DNA from 2 places in the Streptomyces caeni genome. Region 1 is predicted to be linked to the other one. Evidence: riboswitches for the same ligand, from Rfam matches in the RefSeq annotation. Region 1 holds a riboswitch; the other holds the start of a gene.
What was found. A riboswitch is a leader RNA that binds a small molecule or an ion and turns the genes downstream of it on or off. The one in region 1 is predicted to bind glycine.
Positions count from the first base shown of each region.

Region 1 (6,161 bases):
GGTCACGACCCGTCCGCCGGCCGCGTTCTCCTCGTTGACCGCCATCGCGAAGAGCGTGATCCACTCCATCGCGCGGGCCGTGGGGTCGCCCTCGGCACGCAGCTGGCGGGCGGTGACCGCGGCCCGGCGGCGCACCTTCAGGCCGCCCGGCAGGATGCCCTCGCGGGACATGCCGCGCGCCACGCACGCCCGCATCACCCGCCAGATCTCCAGCAGTCCGGTGCGGACCTCCTCCTCGGTGCGCCAGGCCCGCTCGTTCTCCAGCATCAGCGAGGAGATGGACAGGCCCGTGTCGCGGGCCAGCGTCAGCAGCTCGTCGCCGGTGCGGAAGGGGTACTTCAGGACCGTGTCGTCCAGCCTGATGCGGTCCGCGCCGACCGCGTCCTCGTCCACGACGAACCCGCCGCCCACCGAGTAGTACGTCTTCGACAGCAGCTCGGCCCCCGAGGCGCCGTACGCCCACAGGGTCATGCCGTTCGCGTGGTAGGGGAGGGCTTTGCGGCGGTGCAGGACCAGGTCGTCGTCGAAGGAGAAGGCGATCTCGTGCTCGCCGAGGAGCCGGATCCGGCCCGACTCCTTGATCGCCTCCACCCGGTCGTCGGCCGTCTCCACGTCCACCGTGCGCGGCGAGGCCCCCTCCAGGCCGAGCAGCACCGCCTTGGGTGTGCCGTGGCCGTGGCCGGTGGCGCCCAGGGAGCCGTACAGCTCCGCGCGCAGCGAGACGACGGAGTCCAGCAGCTTCTCGTTGCGCAGCCGGCGGGCGAACATGCGCGCCGCCCGCATGGGGCCGACGGTGTGGGAGCTGGACGGGCCGATGCCGATCGAGAACAGGTCGAAGACCGAGATGGCCACGGAGGTCTCCTAGGGTCTCGACGGACACCGTTGTCCGTCGTGGGAGCTGGGATCCGGGGACGCGAGGCGCCCGGAGGGGGAGGGGATGGACGAGTGGTTCATGAGACGGGGCACCGCGCTCACCCACCAGTGTGCGCGGTGCCCCTGACGTATGTACGACAGAAAGCGTACGAAATCACTTCAGAACGGGGTACAGCGGATGCTTGTCGGTCAGGGCCTTCACCCGGGCCCTGAGCGACTGCGCGTCGTAGGACGGCTTCAGTGCCTCGGCGATGACGTCCGCCACCTCGGTGAAGTCCTCGGCCGAGAAGCCGCGGGTGGCCAGGGCGGGCGTACCGATCCGCAGGCCGGAGGTCACCATGGGCGGGCGCGGGTCGTTCGGGATCGCGTTCCGGTTGACCGTGATGCCGACCTCGTGGAGACGGTCCTCGGTCTGCCGGCCGTCCAGCTCGGAGTTGCGCAGGTCGACCAGGACGAGGTGCACATCGGTGCCGCCGGACAGCACGTCGACACCCACGGCCCTGACGTCGTCCCGGACCAGACGCCCGGCGAGGATCTTCGCCCCCTCCAGCGTCCGCCGCTGCCGCTCCCCGAACTCCTCCGAGGCCGCGACCTTGAACGCGACCGCCTTGGCGGCGATCACGTGCTCCAGGGGACCGCCCTGCTGACCGGGGAAGACCGCGGAGTTGATCTTCTTGGCCAGTTCGGCCGTCGAGAGGATCACACCGCCGCGCGGGCCGCCCAGCGTCTTGTGGGTCGTGGTGGTGACGACATGGGCGTGCGGCACCGGGTTCGGGTGCAGGCCCGCCGCCACCAGACCGGCGAAGTGCGCCATGTCGACCATGAGGTAGGCGCCGACCCCGTCCGCGATCCGGCGGAAGGCGGCGAAGTCCAGCCGGCGCGGATAGGCCGACCAGCCCGCCACGATCAGCCTCGGCCGGGACTCCTTGGCCAGGCGTTCCACCTCGTCCATGTCGACGACACCGTCGTCGCCGACGTGGTAGGCCACCACGTTGTAGAGCTTGCCGGAGAAGTTGATCTTCATTCCGTGGGTCAGGTGCCCGCCGTGCGCGAGGTTCAGACCCATGATCGTGTCACCGGGCTGCAGCAGCGCGAACATCGCCGCCGCGTTGGCCTGGGCGCCCGAGTGCGGCTGCACATTGGCGTGCTCCGCGCCGAAGAGCTCCTTGACCCGGTCGATGGCGATCTGCTCGACCACGTCGACGTGCTCGCAGCCGCCGTAGTAGCGGCGGCCGGGGTAGCCCTCGGCGTACTTGTTGGTGAGCACCGAGCCCTGGGCCTCCATGACCGCGACCGGGGCGAAGTTCTCCGAGGCGATCATCTCGAGGGTGGACTGCTGACGGTGCAGCTCGGCGTCGACCGCGGCGGCCACGTCGGGGTCGAGCTCGTGCAGGGGCGTGTTGAGAACGGACATGTGTGCTACGGCTCCTCAGCCGGCGGTGTGGGCGTCGTACTCGTCGGCGGAGAGCAGGTCGGCCGGCTCCTCCGTGACACGCACCTTGAACAGCCAGCCGCCCTCGAACGGGGCCGAGTTCACCAGCGACGGGTCGTTGACGACGTCCTCGTTGATCTCGGTGATCTCGCCGGTGACCGGGGCGTAGAGGTCGCTCACGGACTTGGTGGACTCCAGTTCACCGCAGGTCTCGCCCGCGGTCACGGTGTCACCGACCTCCGGGAGCTGGACGTACACGACATCGCCGAGGGCGTTGGACGCGAACTCCGTGATGCCGACCGTCGCGACGCCGTCCTCGGCGGCCGACAGCCACTCGTGCTCCTTGCTGTAACGCAGCTGCTGGGGGTTGCTCATGGCCTGGATTCTCCTGTACGCGCGGGAGGGGTGGTGAGTTGGGGACTGCTGGGGTTGCTCCTGAGCAGGGCGGACGGGCGCGGTGGCACGTCCGGCCCGCGCCCAGTGTCTACTTCCGGCGTTTGTAGAACGGCAGCGCCACGACCTCGTACGGCTCGTGGCTGCCCCGGATGTCCACCGCGACCCCGGTGGTGCCGGGCGCGGAGTGCGCCGCGTCGACGTACGCCATCGCGATCGGCCGGCCCAGGGTGGGGGAGGGGGCGCCGGAGGTGACCTCGCCGACCACCTCGCCACCGGCGACGACCGGGTACCCGGCCCGCGGGACCCGCCGGCCCTGCGCGACCAGGCCGACCAGCACGCGCGGCGGGTTCTGCGCGGCCCGCTCGGCGGCCTCGCGCAGCGCCGCGCGCCCCACGAAGTCGCCCTCCTTCTCGAACTTCACGACCCGGCCGAGCCCTGCGTCGAAAGGAGTCAGGGACGTGCTGAGTTCGTGCCCGTACAGGGGCATGCCCGCCTCCAGGCGCAGCGTGTCCCGGCAGGACAGCCCGCACGGGACGAGGCCGACGGGCGCGCCCGCCTCGGTCAGCGCCCGCCACAGCTTCTCGGCGTGCTCGGGGGCGACGAACAGTTCGAAGCCGTCCTCGCCGGTGTATCCGGTGCGCGCGATGAGGGCCGGGACGCCGGCGACCGTGCCGGGCAGGCCCGCGTAGTACCTGAGGCCGTCCAGGTCGGCATCGGACAGGGACTTCAGGATGCCGGGGGACTCGGGGCCCTGGACGGCGACGAGGGCGTAGGCGTCCCGGTCGTCGCGCACCCGGGCCTCGAAGCCGGAGGAGCGCTCCACCAGCGCGTCGAGCACCACCTGGGCGTTGGAGGCGTTGGCGACGACCATGTACTCCTGTTCCGCCAGCCGGTACACGATCAGGTCGTCGAGGATGCCGCCGTCCTCCCGGCAGATCATCGTGTAGCGGGCGCGGCCGACGCCGACGGAGGACATGCTGCCCACCAGGGCGTGGTCCAGGAACCGGTCCGCCTCGGGCCCGGTGACCGTGATCTCGCCCATGTGCGAGAGGTCGAAGAGACCCGCCTTCGTCCGGACGGCGACATGCTCCTCGCGCTCGGAGCCGTACCGCAGGGGCATGTCCCAGCCGGCGAAGTCGGTCATCGTCGCGCCGAGCGAACGATGCAGGGCATCGAGCGCGGTACGGCGCGGGGGGCTGCTGCTCATCGGTTGTGCTCCCAGGGCGATGGAGTCCCCGCGCGGGCAAAGCCGGGCGTGGGGAGGACGGGGTCGTTCCTCCCCATCTGTCATCGGAACCTGAGAGGTTCGCCATGACTCCCGCGGCGGGTCGTCACGGCTTGCACCTTGGGTGGAGCCACTGGTCGGCGGCCCGCTTTTCAGATGTGCCTCGCCCGCGCGGTACGGGGCCTGAGAGATTCAAGGGAGGGACTTGCTCCTTCGGCGCCCGGGCACATGTCGGTGCCCGGAACTCTCCCGCGCGGATTCAAGCGGCCGGTATGCAGTTGGCGCGCTCATCATCGCATGCCGCGCCTGCACGTGGCAGACCGCATCTGTAACCGGCTTGTGGCGGTACGGGCACGAAACCGCGAGACACCGTGCATTACCTTCTCTTTACGCTCGACGGGGACAGGTACGTCCCGGCCCCAAGGGAGGACGATCACGGTGAACAGGACCACGGCATACGCCACGACCTCGGGCGTCGCGGTGCACAAGCAGCCCGGAGCCACGGCCCTGGAGAACCGCGGCCCGCTGCCGACGGCCGTGGTCCGCGATCTGCGCGACCGCACGGGCCGCAGCCCGCGCGGGCTCACCTTCGGCGCGGCCGACCTCGTCGTGGTCACCGGGCTGCCCGGCAGCGGCAAGTCCACGCTCATGCGGCGCGCCGTGCGGGGCACCCGCATCGACTCCCAGGACACCCGCGACCGCTGGGACACCCGCCTGGCCGGTGTCCTGCCGTACACGGTCTACCGCCCCCTCGTCCGCCTCGCCCACTACGCGGGCCTGCGCCGAGCTCTGCGCGCGGGCACGGCGGTGGTCGTGCACGACTGCGGCACGCAGGCGTGGGTGCGCGGCTGGCTGGCCCGGGAGGCCCGCCGTCGCGGCGGCACGCTGCACCTGCTCGTGCTCGACGTCGGCGCGGACACGGCGCTGGCGGGCCAGCGCAGCCGCGGCCGCGGCGTCTCGCGCTACGCGTTCCTCAGGCACCGCCGGGCGACGCGGCGGCTGCTGCGCTCCGTCGAACGGGGCCACCTGCCGCGGGGCTGCGGCTCGGCGGTCCTGCTGGACCGGGACGCGGCCGATGCCCTGCGCCGGATCGGTTTCGCCGGCTGACCGGCCCCGGGCGCGCAGGCGTTAGCCTTTCCAGCCACAGCAGTGGTTCTGAGCAGGCGGTAGGCAGATGGACTTCCCGGCGGATCTTCCCGCGGACTTCCCCGCACAGGCGCACCCCCATCCGCACGGCGGATGGCCGGGCAACGAGTTGGAGGAGGTGCTCTCCGCCTCGCTCGGTGTCCCCTCGGCCGCCGGCCGGATCCTCGAGGTCCTCGGCCGCAGCTTCCTCTGGGTGCCGCTGCCGGACGGCGGCGGCCCGCACAGCGGCACCCTCGACCTGCCCACCCTGGACATCGAGGGCCAGGCGTACGTGCCGGTGTTCAGCTCGGAGGAGCAGTTCCGGCAGGCCGTCGGCCACCACATGTCGTACACGATCGCGCCCGCCGCCGAGTTCGCCCGCGGGCTGCCCCCGCAGGCCGGCATCGCGGTCAACCCGGGCGGCGTGGTCGGGGTGCCGTTGCCGCCCGAGGCGGTGGCCGAGCTGTGCCGGGCCGGGCGCACCCCGCTCGACGGCCCGGCGAGCGGCGGCCGCGTCCGTCTGTTCGAACCCGATTGGCAGGACGACCCGGTGGACTTCCTCGCCGCCGCGTCGGCCGAGTTCGACCAGACCGGTGTGGTGGTCACCGCGCGCCGCTGCCTGGCCGTGATCGAGACGGCCGACCCGGTCATGTTCATCGGAGTCGAACTCGCCTCCACGGAGGCCGACCCGCAGGCGCTCCCGCTGGAGGCACTCGGCCGGGCGCTCGGCAAGGTGCCGGTCGAGACACCGGTGAACATGGTGTTCCTGGACATGGCCCAGGACCCGGTGGGCGACTGGCTGCGGGAGCGGGTGCGGCCGTTCTACCAGCGCGGTCACTGAACGGCCCGCCGGCGGTGGACGGCACGCGGCCGGCGGCGGGGGCGCCGCGCCCCCAGGGCGGGGCGCGGCCCACGGCGGCGCGGCACGCGTCGCGTTGCTGTCGCAGGCGCGCCGTAACCTGGTTTCATGACCGGAGCGGGAGGCGCTCCCGGCCGGGGGCCGGGTCGGCTCCCGGACAGTGGAGAATGGCCCGGTCGGGGTGGTACGGCTGACATCCGCGTGCAACGCGCGGGAGGCATCCGTGGGGACTGCCGGGTTTGTCGTGAAGG
Region 1 covers NZ_JBHUDX010000099.1:34,128-40,288, reverse strand. The annotation lists gene ACFSL4_RS31980 (L-serine ammonia-lyase) at 1-852, opposite strand, end outside; gene glyA (serine hydroxymethyltransferase) at 1,028-2,287, opposite strand; gene gcvH (glycine cleavage system protein GcvH) at 2,303-2,680, opposite strand; gene gcvT (glycine cleavage system aminomethyltransferase GcvT) at 2,790-3,908, opposite strand; glycine riboswitch at 3,976-4,088, opposite strand; glycine riboswitch at 4,089-4,188, opposite strand; gene ACFSL4_RS31960 (AAA family ATPase) at 4,359-5,033, shown strand; gene ACFSL4_RS31955 (enhanced serine sensitivity protein SseB) at 5,101-5,892, shown strand.

Region 2 (6,161 bases), on a different contig from region 1:
GCACGGAGAGCGCGTCGACACCGGTGAGACCATCGTCGGCCCCAATCCGGCGGACGAGCTGGCACGGCGCCGCAATCGGGCCGTCTGAGGCGCCGCCTGCCATACCGCGCTGTCAGTGGTGTAGGGCAGCATCGGAGATGTGAGAACCGCGCCCACGATCCTGCATCTCGACATGGATGCCTTCTACGCCTCGGCGGAGCAGGCGGCCAAGCCGAGCCTGCGCGGGAAGGCCGTCGTCGTGGGCGGGCTCGGACCGAGGGGCGTGGTGGCCACGGCCTCGTACGAGGCCCGGGCCTTCGGGGTCCACTCGGCGATGCCCATGGCCCAGGCGCGTCGGCTCGCGCCGCACGCCGCCTGTCTGGTGCCGCGCTTCGGGCTCTACCGCGAGATCAGCGAGCAGGTCATGGGCCTGCTGCGGGCTCTGTCGCCGCTGGTGGAGCCGCTCAGCCTGGACGAGGCGTTCGTGGACCTGGAGGCGGGGGGAGCGGCCTGGGACGAGGAGTCGGCACGGCTGGCCGGGGTGAAGCTGCGCGCGGACATCCGTGCCGTGACCGGGCTGACGGGCTCGGTGGGTCTCGCCGCCTCCAAGATGCTCGCGAAGATCGCCTCCGAGCGGGCCAAGCCGGACGGACTGGTGCTGATACGGCCGGGCACCGAGCGTGCGCTGCTGGGCCCCCTGTCCGTGCGGACGCTGCCGGGCGTCGGCCCCGCCACCGGGGACCACCTGAGACGGGCCGGGATCACCACCGTCGACGAGATCGCCGAGGCGGGCGAGGACGAGCTGGTGCGGCTGCTGGGCAAGGCCCACGGCCACGCGCTGTACGCCATGGCGCTGGCGCGGGACGAGCGGCCCGTGGTGGCCGAGCGGGAGACCAAGTCGGTGTCCGTCGAGGACACGTACGACGTGGACATCCACGACCGGATCCGGGTCGGCCTGGAGGTGCAGCGGCTCGCGGACAGGTGTGTGCGGCGGCTGCGGGAGGCCGGGTTGTCGGGGCGGACCATCGTGCTGAAGGTGCGGCGGTACGACTTCTCGACCCTGACCCGTTCGGAGACCCTGCGCGGGCCCACGGACGATCCCGCAGTGGTGCGGGAGGCCGCGGCGCGGCTGCTGGACTCCGTGGACACCACGGGGGGCGTACGGCTCCTCGGCGTGGGCGTCAGCGGGCTGGCCGACTACACGCAGGAGGACCTGTTCGCCCAGGCGCATCTCTCCGCAGGGGAGGCCGCGGCGGAGGAGCCCCTGGGGCCGGAGGGCGCGGACGGGCCCGCCGAGGAGCAGACCGCGTGGCCGGCCGAGCACGTCTGGCGCCCGGGACTCGACGTCCGGCACGCCGAGTACGGGCCCGGCTGGGTGCAGGGCAGCGGTCTGGGCCGGGTGACCGTCCGGTTCGAGACTCCCGGCTCGGAGCCGGGACGCGTGCGCACCTTCCGCACCGGCGACCCCGCGCTGGAGCCGGCGGATCCCCTGCCCCTGGTGCCGAGACCGCCCGGGGACCCGCCGGGGACGCGGCGAAGACCCGAGGGCGCCGAGCCGGGTGCCGCGCAGAACGCGGCCGGGGTCCGGTCGCAGAACGCGGCCCGGGCTCGGTGACGGGCAGGGCTCACGTCTCCTCCGATCCTGCGAGATGCCCGAACTCGCGGTCCGCCGGCGTGGGCGGTGCGGCCACGTCCAGGCCGTAGTGGTGGTAGAGCTGCAGCTCCTGCTCGGGGGAGAGGTGGCGTCCGACGCCGAAGTCCGGGGCGTCCTTGATCAGGGCCCGGTCGAAGGGAACCCGCAGTGTGCCCTCCACCAGTTCGCTGGGCTCCAGCGGGACGAACGCGTCCCTGCCGAACAGGCCCGTTCGTATGGCCGCCCACTCCGGTACACCGGTCGCGTCGTCGAGGTACACCTCGTCGACCGTGCCGATCTTGGCTCCGTTGCGGTCGAACGCCTTGCGGCCGATCAGATTCCGCGGATCGATGTCGGTCTGCACGGTCCCTCCAATTGGTCGCAATGCGGACTATGCACTACAAAAGAGCACATTCCGCTACATGGCCACTCGAAGGTTCCCTCGATGTCCCCGCTGGTACGCTGGCAAGCGGCTGCTGAACCCGTGCGGGAGAGTCCTCCGGAGCGATCCGGAGGCGCCGAAGGAGCAAATCCTCCCCGGAATCTCTCAGGCCCACGTACCGCACGGACGAGGTCACTCTGGAAAGCAGGGCAGGTGCCGACGGCTCCCGCTCTCACCGACGGTGAAAGCCGGAGCGCCTTGCGGCGGACCGGTGAAGCTCTCAGGTCGAGATGACAGAGGGGGAGGCCGTCGGGGCACCTTTGCCGTGGTGCCCTTCACAGGTCGCGTCAGACCAGGAGGCCTCCGCAATGACCGCCCACCGCATTCCGCTCGCCGAGCTCGAACAGGGGACGCCCTTCGAGCAGCGCCACATCGGGCCCGACCAGGAGGCGCGGGCCAAGATGCTCGCGCAGGTCGGCTACGGCTCGCTCGACGACCTCACGGACGCCGCCGTCCCGGATGTGATCAAGAACGCCGACGGCCTGGAGCTGCCGGGCGCGCGCACCGAGGCCGAGGTGCTGGCCGAGCTGCGCTCCCTCGCCGACCGCAACCAGGTCCTCGACTCCATGATCGGCCTGGGCTACTACGGGACCTTCACCCCGCCGGTGATCCTGCGGAACGTGCTGGAGAACCCCGCGTGGTACACCGCGTACACGCCGTATCAGCCGGAGATCTCGCAGGGCCGGCTCGAGGCCCTGCTCAACTTCCAGACCATGGTCGCCGACCTCACCGGCCTGCCGACAGCCGGTGCCTCCCTGCTCGACGAGGGGACGGCCGCCGCCGAGGCGATGGCGCTGTCCCGGCGCATGGGCAAGAACAAGAACGGCCTCTTCCTGGTCGACGCGGACGTGCTGCCGCAGACCGTCGCCGTGATCCGGACCCGTGCAGAGCCGACCGGCGTGGAGGTCGTGGTCGCCGACCTGGGCGACGGCATTCCGGCCGAGGTCGCCGAGCGGGAGATCAACGGCGTACTGATCCAGTACCCGGGCGCCTCCGGTGCCGTCCGCGACATCAGGCCCGTCGTCGCGCAGGCCCACGAGCGCGGCGCGCTCGTCACCGTGGCGGCCGACCTGCTCGCGCTGACGCTGCTGACCCCGCCTGGTGAGCTGGGCGCCGACATCGCCGTCGGGACGACGCAGCGCTTCGGCGTGCCCATGGGCTTCGGCGGGCCGCACGCGGGTTATATGGCGGTGCACGAGCGGTTCGCGCGCAGCCTGCCGGGCCGGCTCGTGGGCGTCTCCGTGGACGTGGACGGGCACAAGGCGTACCGGCTGGCACTGCAGACCCGGGAACAGCACATCCGCCGCGAGAAGGCCACCAGCAACATCTGCACCGCGCAGGTGCTGCTCGCCGTGATGGCCGGGATGTACGCCGTCTACCACGGGCCCGAGGGCCTGCGCACCATCGCGCGGCGCACCCACCGCTACGCCGCGATCCTCGCGGCGGGTCTGGCGGCGGGCGGGGCCGAGATCGTCCACGGCGCCTACTTCGACACGCTCACCGTGCGGGTGCCGGGCCGCGCCGACGCGGTCGTCGCCACCGCGCGCGAGAGCGGGATCAACCTGCGCCTCGTCGACTCCGACCACGTCTCGATCGCCTGCGACGAGACGACCACGCGGGCCCAGCTGGGCGCCGTGTGGACCGCCTTCGGTGTCGAGGCGGACGTCGAGGCGCTGGACGCGGGCACCGAGGACGCCCTCCCGCAGGCGCTGCTGCGCACCGACGACTACCTCACCCACCCGGTCTTCCACCAGCACCGCTCCGAGACCGCGATGCTGCGCTACCTGCGCCGGCTGGCCGACCGCGACTACGCGCTCGACCGCGGCATGATCCCGCTGGGCTCCTGCACCATGAAGCTCAACGCGACCACGGAGATGGAACCGGTCACCTGGCCCGAGTTCGGGCAGTTGCACCCCTTCGCGCCTGCCGAGCAGGCGCAGGGCTACCTCACGCTCATCCGCGAGCTGGAGGAGCGCCTGGCCGAGGTCACCGGCTACGACAAGGTCTCCCTGCAGCCGAATGCCGGCTCGCAGGGCGAGCTGGCCGGCCTGCTCGCCGTCCGTGGCTACCACCGTGCGCGCGGCGACCAGCAGCGCACCGTCTGCCTCATCCCGTCCTCGGCGCACGGCACCAACGCCGCGAGCGCCGCCATGGCCGGGATGAAGGTCGTCGTGGTGAAGACCGCGGAGGACGGTGAGATCGACGTCGAGGACCTGCGGGCCAAGATCGAGCGGTACCGCGACGAGCTTGCCGTTCTGATGATCACGTACCCCTCCACGCACGGTGTGTTCGAGGAGCACGTCGCCGACATCTGCGCGGCCGTGCACGAGGCCGGCGGCCAGGTGTACGTCGACGGCGCCAACCTCAACGCGCTGGTCGGCCTCGCCAAGCCGGGCCACTTCGGCGGGGACGTCTCGCACCTCAACCTGCACAAGACGTTCTGCATTCCGCACGGCGGCGGCGGCCCGGGCGTCGGCCCGGTCGGCGTGCGCGCCCACCTGGCGCCGTATCTGCCGAACCACCCGCTGCAGCCCGCGGCCGGTCCGGAGACGGGCGTCGGCCCGATCTCGGCGGCCCCGTGGGGCTCCGCGGGCATCCTGCCGATCTCGTGGGCGTACGTCCGGCTCATGGGCGGTGAAGGCCTCAAGCACGCCACGCAGGTGGCCGTGCTGTCCGCCAACTACGTCGCCAAGCGACTGGAGCCGCACTACCCGGTCCTCTACACCGGCCCGGGCGGCCTGGTCGCGCACGAGTGCATCATCGACCTGCGTCCGCTGACCAAGGCGACCGGTGTGACCGTCGACGACATCGCCAAGCGGCTGATCGACTACGGCTTCCACGCACCGACGATGTCGTTCCCGGTGGCCGGCACACTGATGATCGAGCCGACCGAGTCCGAGGACCTCGCGGAGCTCGACCGGTTCTGCGAGGCGATGATCGCCATTCGTGCGGAGATCGAGAAGGTCGGTTCCGGTGAGTGGCCCGCCGACGACAACCCGCTGCGGAACGCCCCGCACACCGCCGCCGCCCTCGGCGGGAAGTGGGAGCACCCGTACGGCCGGGAGGAGGCCGTCTTCCCGGCCGGCGCCGCGGCCGCCGACAAGTACTGGCCGCCGGTGCGCCGCATCGACCAGGCGTTCGGCGACCGCAACCTGGTCTGTTCCTGCCCGCCGCTGGACGCCTACCAGGAGTGATCGACGCCTGGCATGCGCCGGGGCCGGCCCGGAGCGTTCGTCTCCGGGCCGGCCCCTCGTATGCCGGGACAGCGGTGCCCCGTGTGTGCGGCTCAGGCGGCCGTCATCACCTGGTCGGTGCCCAGCGGGCGGTGCGGGGCGATGATCTGACCGTCGGGCAGAAGCTCACCGGTGTCCTCGAAGAGCAGAACGCCGTTGCACAGCAGGCTCCATCCCTGCTCCGGATGGTGCGCCACAAGGCGGGCGGACTCCCGGTCGGCGGATTCGGCGGTCGGGCACGGTGGCTGGTGCTGGCACATGGTGGTGGGGATCTTTCGCTCTGTTGTGAATTCTGAGATGGCTGTCGTGTCTGTCCCGCGGCTCGTCGCGTCGTTCATGCCGCCCCCCGTTGGCGATACGTCGGTCTGGAACCCAGTGTTGCCCCACGGGCGTCAATCCGCAGGGGTTTCGCAGCACCGCTCCTCACAGGTTCATGACGCACCACCCATGAGGACGGTTCATTCCAACTCCACTGTCCTTTCGGGTGGTTCACCGTGGCCGTAAGGGGCTAGTCCATGTGGGCCGACCAGCGGATCGTCCCTCGTACGAGCGTGGCGGGACACGGACGGGCGACCGGGCGGGAGCGTGCTTGACGGCCCGGATGAGCGTCGTGCCCCACGGCCGTCTCCGGCGGCGGGGCACGACGGGCGGCGGGACCTACGCGGGCGAGCCGAGCAGCGGCGCCGGAGTCACCCGAAGGGTGAGCACCGGGAGGAGTTCGGCGACGCGGTGCGGGCGGTGGGCGGCGATGCCGGGCGGCGCGGGCGCGAGCGGCACCAGGAGGTCGGTCGCCGCCGGGTGGCCCGCCGCACCGTCGGCGGCGCAGTCGCCGTGCAGCCACAGCGTCAGCATGTACAGCTCGGGCACGGACAGG
Region 2 covers NZ_JBHUDX010000051.1:8,850-15,010, forward strand. The annotation lists gene ACFSL4_RS19000 (MerR family transcriptional regulator) at 1-88, shown strand, start outside; gene ACFSL4_RS19005 (DNA polymerase IV) at 140-1,594, shown strand; gene ACFSL4_RS19010 (PRC-barrel domain-containing protein) at 1,605-1,976, opposite strand; glycine riboswitch at 2,090-2,185, shown strand; gene gcvP (aminomethyl-transferring glycine dehydrogenase) at 2,363-5,248, shown strand; gene ACFSL4_RS19020 (DUF5999 family protein) at 5,341-5,547, opposite strand; gene ACFSL4_RS19025 (hypothetical protein) at 5,945-6,161, opposite strand, start outside.
Region 2: it holds a riboswitch for glycine, as region 1 does, so the genes downstream of both, gcvP (aminomethyl-transferring glycine dehydrogenase) here and gcvT (glycine cleavage system aminomethyltransferase GcvT) in region 1, are expected to answer to the same signal.